One region of the Kocuria sp. CPCC 204721 genome, then DNA from elsewhere that is predicted to be linked to it. Evidence: predicted binding sites of a transcription regulator. Region 1 holds the regulator's gene; the other holds the start of a gene.
The links. The regulator HrcA, encoded in region 1, represses chaperone genes, less so after heat shock. The targets are predictions, from matches to a motif close to TTNGCACTCGNNNNNNNCGAGTGCNAA.
Positions count from the first base shown of each region.

Region 1 (5,008 bases):
CGGCTGAGCACCGGCGGCGCACAACGCCTCAAGCTCTCCGTCACCGATCCCTCCCTCCGGGCCCACGATCACCGCGATCCGGGACCGATCACCCCACCGGGTCACGTCCGGGGTGGACCAACGTGTGCTCGCCGATTCATGCAGCACGAGCCACAGCATCTGGGGTTCCGCAGCGATCAGCCGGGCCAGACCCGCGGTATCCACCCAGTCACCGCGTTCGGGCCAGCGGGCGCGCCGCGACTGCTTGGCCGCCGCGGCCAGGGTGGAGTCCCACTTGGCCATGAGCTTGGCCGCGCGGTCCGCGTGGACGCGCACGATGCTGCGCTCCGCCTGCCACGGGATCACCCGGGAGACCCCGAGTTCCGTGGCGGCCTCCGCGGCCTGCAGGTCCCGGTCCCCCTTGGCGAGTGCCTGCACCAGCGTGAACTCCGGCTGCTGCGCGGCGTCGTGGTGGATCTCGTGGACGGTCACGCTCATCCGGTCCTTGGCCCCGGAGTCGAACGTGCACACCGCACGGGTGCCGTGCCCGTCCACGAGGTCCAGGGCCTCCCCCGCGCGCAGGCGCCGCACGGTCACCGCGTGCTTGGCCTCGGGACCCGCGACGTCCAGGACCTCCCCCGGGCGCGCCCGGGAGAGGTCCCCGGCGGGGACGTGGAAGACGGGGTTGGTCACAGGTCGTTGAACCGGTCCCGCAACCGGGAAAAGAACCCACCGGAGTGGTTGGTGTTCACGGTCGTGCCGTCCGCCGCTTCCTCACCGCGCAGCTCGGCGAGTCGCTCGAGCAGTTCGCGCTGTTCGGAGGAGAGGTCCTTGGGGGTCTCCACCTCGAAGTGCACCTTGAGGTCCCCGCGGCCCTTGCCCCGCAGGTGGGTGACACCCAAGTCGTCGAGCGTGACGGTCGCACCGGACTGGGTACCGGGATCGACGTCCACCGTGCGAGCGCCGTCGAACGTCTCGAGGCTCACGGTGGTGCCGAGCGCGGCGGCGGTCATGGGGATACGCAGGCGGGCGTGGAGATCGTCGCCCTCGCGGAGGAAGGTGGGGTCCGGATCCACCTTGAGTTCCACGAAGAGGTCGCCGTTGGGTCCGCCGGCGGTGCCGGCCTCACCCTGGCCACCCAGGCGGATGCGGTTGCCGGACTGGATGCCGGCGGGGATCTTCACGGTCAGGGGGCGGCGGTCGCGCACGCGGCCCTCGCCGTAGCACTCGTGGCAGGGGCTCTCGATGACGGTGCCGAAACCGTTGCACTGGGAGCACGGGGCCTGGGTGGTGACCATGCCCAGGATGGACTGGCGCTGGTACTGCATGTGGCCGGAGCCGCGGCACATGGTGCACGTCACGGGGCTCGTGCCGGGCTGGCAGCACGTGCCCTGGCACGTGGGGCACACGACGGCGGTGTCCACCGTGATGTCCTTCTCCATGCCGAACACGGCGTCCTTGAGGGAGATCCGCACGTTGATCAGGGCGTCCTGGCCCTGGCGGGTGCGGGACTGGGGGCCGCGCTGGCCACCGGCTCCCGCGCCCTGGAAGAACGTCTCGAAGATGTCGGAGAAGCCGAAGCCCGTACCGGGGAAGCCCCCGCCGAAGCCAGTGTCCGTGCCGTTCTCGTTGCCCGTGGCGTCGTAGACGCGGCGCTTGTCCGGGTCGGAGAGGACGTCATTGGCGTGGGAGACGCGCTTGAACTCCTCGGCGGCCTCGGGTGAGGGGTTCACGTCCGGGTGAAGTTTGCGGGCCTTCTTGCGGTAGGCGCGCTTGATCTCTTCGGCGCTGGCGTCCCGGCTCACGCCGAGGGTTTCGTAGTGATCGCTCACGATGTCGTCGTTTCTTCTTTCGTCGGTTCTACGGTTCTACGGTCGAGCGGGGCGGGCAGCGCTCACGTGCGCTCAGCCCCCAGGTTCTTGGACAGGTAGCGGGCCACCGCGCGCACGGAGGCCATGGTCGTGGGGTAGTCCATGCGTGTGGGCCCCACGACTCCCACCTTGGACGCGGCGTGCGGACCGTAACCCGTGGCCACCACGGACGCCTCCGCCAGGGGGTCGTCGCTGTGGTCGGAGCCGATGCGCACCGCGACCCCGCGTTCGTCCTGCTGCATCTCGGACAACAATCGCAGCATGGCCACTTGTTCCTCAAGCGCCTCGAGCACCGGGGAGATGCTCTGCGGGAAGTCCCCGCTGAAGCGCGCGAGGTTCGCGGTCCCGGCCATCACCAGGCGGTGTTCGTCCGACACCGCTGCGAGCACCGCGAGCGCCCCGGTCACCGCGGTCCCGGCGTCGCGCAGTTCCTCGGGCAGGGCCGGGGGCAGGGTCACGGCGGCGTCGGGGACGTCTTCCACGGGCGTGCCGAGCAGGCGTGCGAGCACGTGGGCGCGCAGCTCCAGCAGCTGGGCCTCGGTCAGGGTGACGGGCAGTTCCACGGTGCGTTGGGCCACGCGTCCGGTGGTGGGGATCAGGATCACGAGTACGCGGGCGTCCCCCACGTCCACGAGTTCCACGTGGCGCACGGTGATCCCGGTGCGCACGGGATACTGGATCACGGCCACCTGGTGGGTGAGCTGGGCGAGCAGGCGCACGGTGCGCTCCATAATGTCGTCCAGGTCCTGGGCGCCGTCCATGAACACCTGGATCGCGCGGCGCTGGGCGGAGGTGAGGGGCTCCAGGGCTGCGATCTGGTTGACGAACTCGCGGTAACCTCGGTCCGTGGGGATCCGCCCCGAGCTCGTGTGCGGGGCCACGATCAGCCCGTCCTCCTCGAGGGCGGCCATGTCGTTGCGCACCGTGGCGGAGGAGACGGGTAGGCGGTGGCGTTCCACGAGCGCCTTGGACCCCACGGGTTCACGCGAATGGACGTAGTCCTCCACGATGGCGCGCAGGATCTGCGCTCGGCGCGGATGCTCCATGTGTCTCACCTCCCGTTGCTGGCAATTCTGGCACTCAAGAGTTCACAGTGCTAATCCTGGCAGTCCAGGGCCCGTGGGTCAGGGGCCGATTTTGATACGCTCGCGGCTGATTCGCCTGCCCGGCGGCGCGCTCGCGCCGCGGCACGACGTCGAGGAGTCGCCCGTGAACGCATCCGGCTGGTCCTGGGGTCCCCAGGACCTAGGCAGTCCCGACGTCGCCCGCACCGGTGCCGTCTCCCGGGACGTCCCCGTGGCCCGGGACATGGTGCTCGAGGACGTGGAGACCGGGTGGGTGGGCGCCGTCGTGGGCGTGGAGACCATCGGCGGGATGCGCGTGGTGGGTCTGGAGGACCGGCACGGGCGCGTGAAGTCCTTCCCCCTGGGCCCGGGCTTCCTCCTGGACGGCGAACCCGTGCGGCTGGGCCCGCCCGAGACCCGCAGCGCCCCGGCCAAGCCCCGGATCACGCGGTCGGGGTCGGTCGAGGTCGAGAACCTGCGCGCGTCCGTGGCCAAGGAGTCGCGTGTGTGGGTCGAGGGGTACCACGACGCCGAGCTCGTGGCCAAGGTGTGGGGCCACGACCTCGCGGTCGAGGGCACCGTGGTGGAACCCCTGCACGGGATCGACGACCTCCCCTCAGCCATCGCCGAGTTCCACCCCGGCCCGCAGCGCCGGCTCGGGATCCTCGTGGACCACCTGGTCGCGGGCTCCAAGGAGTCCAGGATCGCCCAGGAGGCGCTCGCGGTCCCGGGTGCCCGGGACAACGTGCTCATCCTCGGACACCCCTACGTGGACATCTGGCAGGCCGTGAAGCCCAGCGCCCTGGGGATCCGGGAGTGGCCCGTGATCCCGCGCGGGGTGGATTGGAAGACCGGGATGGCACGCGCGCTGGGCCTGCCGCACCGCACACCCCAGGACGTGGGGCGGGCGTGGCAGGCGATCCTTGCACGAGTGAACACGTACGCAGACCTCGAACCGGCCCTGCTGGGCCGCGTGGAGGAGCTCATCGACTTCCTCACCGCCCCGGACGCCGCCGATTCCTGACCCGGGCTGCGCCTGACCTGCGGTGACCCACGACGTCGACGGCGCTCGCAGCCGGTGGTCTACGGATTCGGTGACCCGCGTTAGCGGTAACCCCCAGCGTGGGTGACGCCTGGTGTCGTCGTCCGGCGCGAGCCACGCGGGAACGACCGTAGGATGGGAGCACCGGCGTCCTCCGACCCGGATGGCTACCGCCCGTGAAAGGCACACCCGCTCGTGACTGACGCTGCTCCCTCCCCCTCCACTCGCTCCGCCGAGACTCCGTTCGAGTCCGTGGCCCCCGTGGCGCAACCCCTGGACGTGTCCCAGGACCGGCAGTGGGCCACCCTCGCCCACCTGGGTGGCGTGGTGGGCGTACTGCCCAGCTACATGATCCACCGGGTGTTCAAGGACCGTGGTCCCTTCACCGCTCAGGAATCCCGGGAAGCCGCCAACTACACCATGCTGCCCACCCTGGTGATCCTCGCGGGCATCGTGCTCTCACTCATCCCGTTCATCGGATGGCTCTTCTCGGTCATCGCCGCCGTGACCTGGCTGTTCCTGGCCATCACCTCCGTGCGCGCGGGCGTGACGGTCAACCGCGGCGAACCGCACCAGTACCGGTTCAACACCCACCTCTACGACAAGTTCGCGGCCCGCAACTCCTGACACGGTCACCAGTCGAGCAAGCGGCGCGTCACGGCGTCGGCCATCAGACGCCCCGCGTCCGTGAGGACCGCGGACCCGCGGAGGGCGGCGGCGCCGTCCAGCCAGCCGTCGGCGATCAATCCGGCCACCGCGTGCCGTCCCTCCGGGCGCAGCCCCTCGAGCGGGAGTCCCTCACGGATCCTGATCCCGAGCATCACGTGTTCCACGTACTGCGTCTCGCCATTCAAGGTCTCGCGGCCCACGGCCGGTGAGTCACCCCGGCGCACGGCGGCCGTGTAGGGCAACGGGTGCTTGAGGTTCCACCAGCGCACGCCGTCACTGTGTGAGTGCGCCCCCGGGCCGATCCCCCACCAGTCCTGATTGCGCCAGTACGCGAGGTTGTGCACGCTGCGGTTCTGCACCGCGCTGCGCCCGTGGGCCGCGCG
Region 1 covers NZ_JAVKPO010000002.1:112,401-117,408, reverse strand. The annotation lists gene RF637_RS03210 (16S rRNA (uracil(1498)-N(3))-methyltransferase) at 1-672, opposite strand, end outside; gene dnaJ (molecular chaperone DnaJ) at 669-1,811, opposite strand; gene hrcA (heat-inducible transcriptional repressor HrcA) at 1,874-2,896, opposite strand; gene RF637_RS03195 (DUF3097 family protein) at 3,060-3,938, shown strand; gene RF637_RS03190 (DUF4870 domain-containing protein) at 4,152-4,583, shown strand; gene hemW (radical SAM family heme chaperone HemW) at 4,589-5,008, opposite strand, start outside.

Region 2 (5,008 bases), on a different contig from region 1:
TGACCTACCTGCTGCCCGGGTTGAGCCTGTTCCGCGGAATGTACGCGATCACCGTGGAGAACGAGACCACGGGGGACGGCATCACGGGACTCGTCAACGCCATGGTGTCCATCGTGCTGCTCGCGGCGGGCGTAGTGCTCGCCAAGTACCTCATGCGCCCGTTCATCGAGCGGATGCAGTACCTCTCCCAGCGGCGCAACCGCCGCCGCTGACCGGTCAGAGGATCTTGCCCACGGGCAGCTTCTTCTCCGCCTGGAACGTCTCCTCGGCCCGCCCGGCCGCCCAGTACCCGGACAGGGATACCTGCGAACGCTCGAGCCCGCGGACGTCGAGCAGTTCCTTCCGGGCAGCCTTCATGGCCTCGCGCTCGCCGTGCACGAACGCCTGCACCCCCGCGGTGTCCTCGGGCCACGCGGCGTTCGCGAGTCCCGTCACGAGGGCGCGCTCACCGTCCCGCTGAGCGGCGCGGTGCACCCAGCGCACCCGGACGCCCTCGGGGATCGCGAGGTCGGTGAGGTCGAGTTCGTGGGAGGCGTCCTCGACCTCGAGGACGGCTTCTCCGCGCGCCGAGGCGGGCAGCGCCTCGAGGTTCGCGAGCACGGCGGGGACGGCGGCGTCGTCGCCAGCGAAGACGCTCCACGCGGCGGCCGGATCCGGGAGCCACTTGCCGCCCGGGCCGAGCGCCACGATCCGGTCGCCGGGGGACGCGGCATCCGCCCACGGCCCCGCATAGCCTTCGGTGCCGTGCAGGGCGACGTCGATCCATACGGTCTCGGCGTCGGGTTCCGTGTGGCGCAGGGTCATGTGCCGCGTGACGGGCTGGTCCTGGGGTGCGGCGCTTTCGCGCGCGGCCCAGTAGTCGGGGAACGCGCCGGGCGCGGTCGCCGCGAGCGTGGCTGCGGAGAAGAAGACGAGCTTGACGTACTTCTCCGGCGCCTCCATGTCCTGGAACTGCTCGGCGTTCTCGATCCTGCACACCACGCGCACCATGCCCGGGGAGAGCTGAATCCGGTCCGTAACCGTGAGGTTGAGCTGGGGTTTGCGGGGTCGCGCCGGAGTTTGTGCCATGCGTCCAGCGTAGGTGTTGCTACGCGGGCAGTTCCCACGAGACGGGCTGGGCGCCCTGTTGTTGCAGCAGCTCGTTGGCGCGGGAGAACGGGCGGGAACCGAAGAACCCCCGGGATGCGGACAACGGGGACGGGTGCACCGATTCCACGGTGGGCGCCCCACCCAGCCAGTCCTTGGTGCCGCGGGCGTCGCGACCCCACAAGATACCGACGAGCGGTTGCTCGCGCGCCCCGAGCGCGCGGATCGCGCACTCCGTGACCGCTTCCCAGCCCTTGCCCCGGTGGGACGCGGGGGAGCCCGCGCGCACCGTGAGGACCCTGTTGAGCAGCATGACGCCCTGCTCGGCCCACGAGGACAGGTCCCCGTGCGCGGGCGGCGTGATCCCCAGATCGGAGTGCAGTTCCTTGTAGATGTTCTGCAGGGACCGCGGGATCGGGCGCACGTCCGGGGCCACCGAGAACGAGAGGCCCATCGCGTGGCCCGGGGTGGGGTAGGGGTCCTGGCCCACGATCAACACCTTGACCGCGGACATCGGCTCGCGCAGCGCGCGGAAGATGTGGTCCCCAGCGGGCAGGGTGTGGTGGCCCTCGGCGTGTTCGGCGCGCAGGAACTCGCCCACGGCCCGAATCTGCGGCTCCACGGGTTGCAAGGCACGGGCCCACTCCTCGTTCATGATCTCGTGCAACGGGGGCGGGGTGTTCACGGTGCGACCTCCAGGGCGTGCGGCCTCCGGGTGCCGCCCGGAGCGTTAGGGTTGAGCCCATGTCTACCACGGGCGACGGCCTCGACGAGCTCGACCGGGCCATCCTGGACCTGGAGTCCGAGCACTGGAAGTACCGCGGCGCCAAGGAGTCCGCGATCCGCTCCCGCCTGGGGTTGAGCCCCGTGCACTACTATCAACGGCTCAACGCCCTGATCTCCTCAGAGGCCGCCGCGCGCCACGCCCCCATGCTGATCTCCCGGTTGCGCCGCGCGCGCAATCGCTGAGTGGGTCCCCGGGTGCGCGTGGGATAGTGGGCAGCGCACCGCGGACCCCTGACCGCCGCGGGTCCGGCAGGCGGGGCGCACGCCGTCCCACGGTCCCGGCACCCGCGGGTCGGCGCCCCCGATCCCGCCGTTCGTTGAGGAGAGCCACAGCATGAGCGAGTACCCCCGTGACGAGTTCGACGACGTCCCCGAGGACGGCGCCCGGCAGGGTGCCCACCGGGGCCATAACCCGAACGCCCGAGCGGGGTCCCGGGGCAAGTTCCTGGCGATCCTCGTGACCGGTGTGCTCGCCCTCGTCCTGGGGGCGGTGGCCTTCGTGAACGCCCCGCGCACGGCCCAGGAAGCGCTCGCCCTCCCCGCCGCAGCCGTTGCGGTGTCCGCGGACGACGACGCCGCGGCCGGTGCCTCCGCGGTGGGTGCCGTGGCGCTCGGGACGGCCGCGAGCGACGTCGTGCCCGGAGCCCCCGCGGCCGCCTGAGCCGCCCGTTCAGCCGGGGACGAAACCTGAGTCCACTGGACGCAGGGCGTTTGCGGTTCCGGCATGACGAGTGCCACTATGGGATTAGCACTCAGTCGCGTGGACTGCTAACCGGGTCCGGTGGTGGTCGCGCGGCGGACGAGTGACATCACGGTGAGGTGGTTGCGGCGCGGTGAGGATCGCGGCGCGGCACCGTCCGTCGCGGGCATCGTGATGACAAGTCTTGTTTGTCAACCGTCCAGGAGGGACGAAACACATGGCAAAGATGATCGCATTCGACGAAGAAGCCCGCCGCGGCCTCGAGCGGGGCCTGAACACCCTCGCGGACGCCGTCAAGGTCACCCTCGGCCCGCGCGGACGCAACGTGGTCCTCGAGAAGTCCTGGGGCGCCCCCACGATCACCAACGACGGCGTGTCCATCGCCAAGGAGATCGAGCTCGAGGAGCCGTACGAGAAGATCGGCGCCGAGCTCGTCAAGGAGGTCGCCAAGAAGACCGACGACGTCGCCGGTGACGGCACCACCACAGCCACGGTGTTGGCCCAGGCCCTCGTGAAGGAGGGCCTGCGCAACGTGGCCGCCGGTGCGGACCCGCTGTCCCTCAAGCGTGGCATCGAGAAGGCCGTGGCCGCCGTGACCGAGCAGCTGCTGTCCTCCGCCAAGGAGATCGAGACCGAGGAGGAGATCGCCGCGACCGCGTCCATCTCCGCCGCGGACCCGGAGATCGGCAAGCTCATCGCCGAGGCCATGGAGAAGGTCGGCAAGGAAGGTGTCATCACCGTCGAGGAGTCCAACACCTTCGGGCTGGACCTCGAGCTGACCGAGGGTATGCGCTTCGACAAGGGCTACCTCTCCGGTTACTTCGTGACCGACGCCGACCGTCAGGAAGCCGTCCTCGAGGACCCCTACATCCTGATCGTCAACTCCAAGATCTCCGCCGTGAAGGACCTGGTCCCCGTACTCGAGAAGATCATGCAGGCCGGCAAGCCGCTGCTGATCATCGCCGAGGACGTGGACGGCGAAGCGCTCGCCATGCTCGTGCTGAACAAGATGCGCGGTGCCGTGAAGTCCGTGGCCGTCAAGGCTCCCGGTTTCGGTGACCGCCGCAAGGCGCAGCTTGCGGACATCGCGATCCTCACCGGCGGCCAGGTCATCACCGAAGAGGTGGGCCTGTCGCTCGAGTCCGCCACGATCGACCTGCTGGGCCAGGCCCGCAAGGTCGTGGTGACCAAGGACGAGACCACCATCGTGGACGGCGCCGGTACGCAGGAGGAGATCGAGGGTCGCGTGGCCCAGATCCGCGCGGAGATCAACAACTCCGACTCCGACTACGACCGCGAGAAGCTGCAAGAGCGCCTGGCCAAGCTGGCCGGCGGAGTGGCCGTCCTCAAGGCGGGTGCCGCCACCGAGGTCGAGCTCAAGGAGCGCAAGCACCGCATCGAGGATGCCGTGCGCAACGCCAAGGCCGCCGTGGAGGAGGGCATCGTCGCCGGTGGTGGCGTGGCCCTGATCCAGGCCGGTGCCAAGGTCTTCGAGTCCCTCGGGCTGTCCGGGGACGAGGCGACCGGTGCCAACATCGTCAAGGTCGCGATCGACGCGCCGCTCAAGCAGATCGCGCTGAACGCCGGTCTCGAGCCGGGCGTGGTTGTGGACAAGGTGCGCGGGCTCGAGACCGGTTGGGGCCTCAACGCCGCCACCGGCGAGTACGAGGACCTCATGGCCGCGGGCATCAACGACCCCGTTAAGGTGACCCGTTCCGCCCTGCAGAACGCGGCGTCCATCGCCGGGCTGTTCCTGACTACCGAAGCCGTGGTCGCGGACAAGCCCGAGCCCGAGGCCGCCGGTGCGGGCGCGGGTGCCGATCCCATGGGTGGCATGGGCGGCATGATGTGATCTCGCTCTTCTGAGTGAGTTCCGCCCGCTACACGGGCGGACATTGCGAGAACCCCGGGGACACGTGCTGTCCCCGGGGTTCTCGCATCTCCGGGAGTGCTCGCGCACCCGGGTGCTCTTCGCGCGCCCGGGTGGTGGCCCCGGGGCGGTCCGCTGAACCGCGGGCCAATGCGGGACCGGGCGATCGCCTGCCAGCGGCGGTGGTTCAACGTGTCGGGAGGTTTTGCGAGGATGAGCGCATGACGATCATCGCTTCCGCGGACGGCTCCGCACTCGGCAACCCCGGACCCGCGGGGTGGGCCTGGTACATCGATCCCACCTCGTGGCGCGCGGGGGGTTGGGCCCACGGGACCAACAACATGGGCGAGCTCACCGCGGTGCTCGATCTGCTCCGCTCCACCCGGCACCGCGCGGACGAACCGCTGCGGGTGCTGTGCGACAGCCAGTACGTGATCAACTCGGTCACCAAGTGGATGCCGGGCTGGAAGAAGAAGGGCTGGAAGAAGCGCGACGGCAAACCCGTGCTCAACGTGGAGATCATGAAGGCGCTGGACCGCGAGCTCTCCGGTCGGGACGTCAGCTTC
Region 2 covers NZ_JAVKPO010000005.1:33,183-38,190, forward strand. The annotation lists gene RF637_RS06525 (threonine/serine exporter family protein) at 1-212, shown strand, start outside; gene RF637_RS06530 (siderophore-interacting protein) at 217-1,068, opposite strand; gene RF637_RS06535 (uracil-DNA glycosylase) at 1,088-1,771, opposite strand; gene RF637_RS06540 (DUF3263 domain-containing protein) at 1,831-2,055, shown strand; gene RF637_RS06545 (hypothetical protein) at 2,207-2,533, shown strand; gene groL (chaperonin GroEL) at 2,790-4,424, shown strand; gene RF637_RS06555 (RNase H family protein) at 4,664-5,008, shown strand, end outside.
Region 2: the regulator HrcA is predicted to act here: its motif matches at 2,618-2,644, upstream of groL (chaperonin GroEL).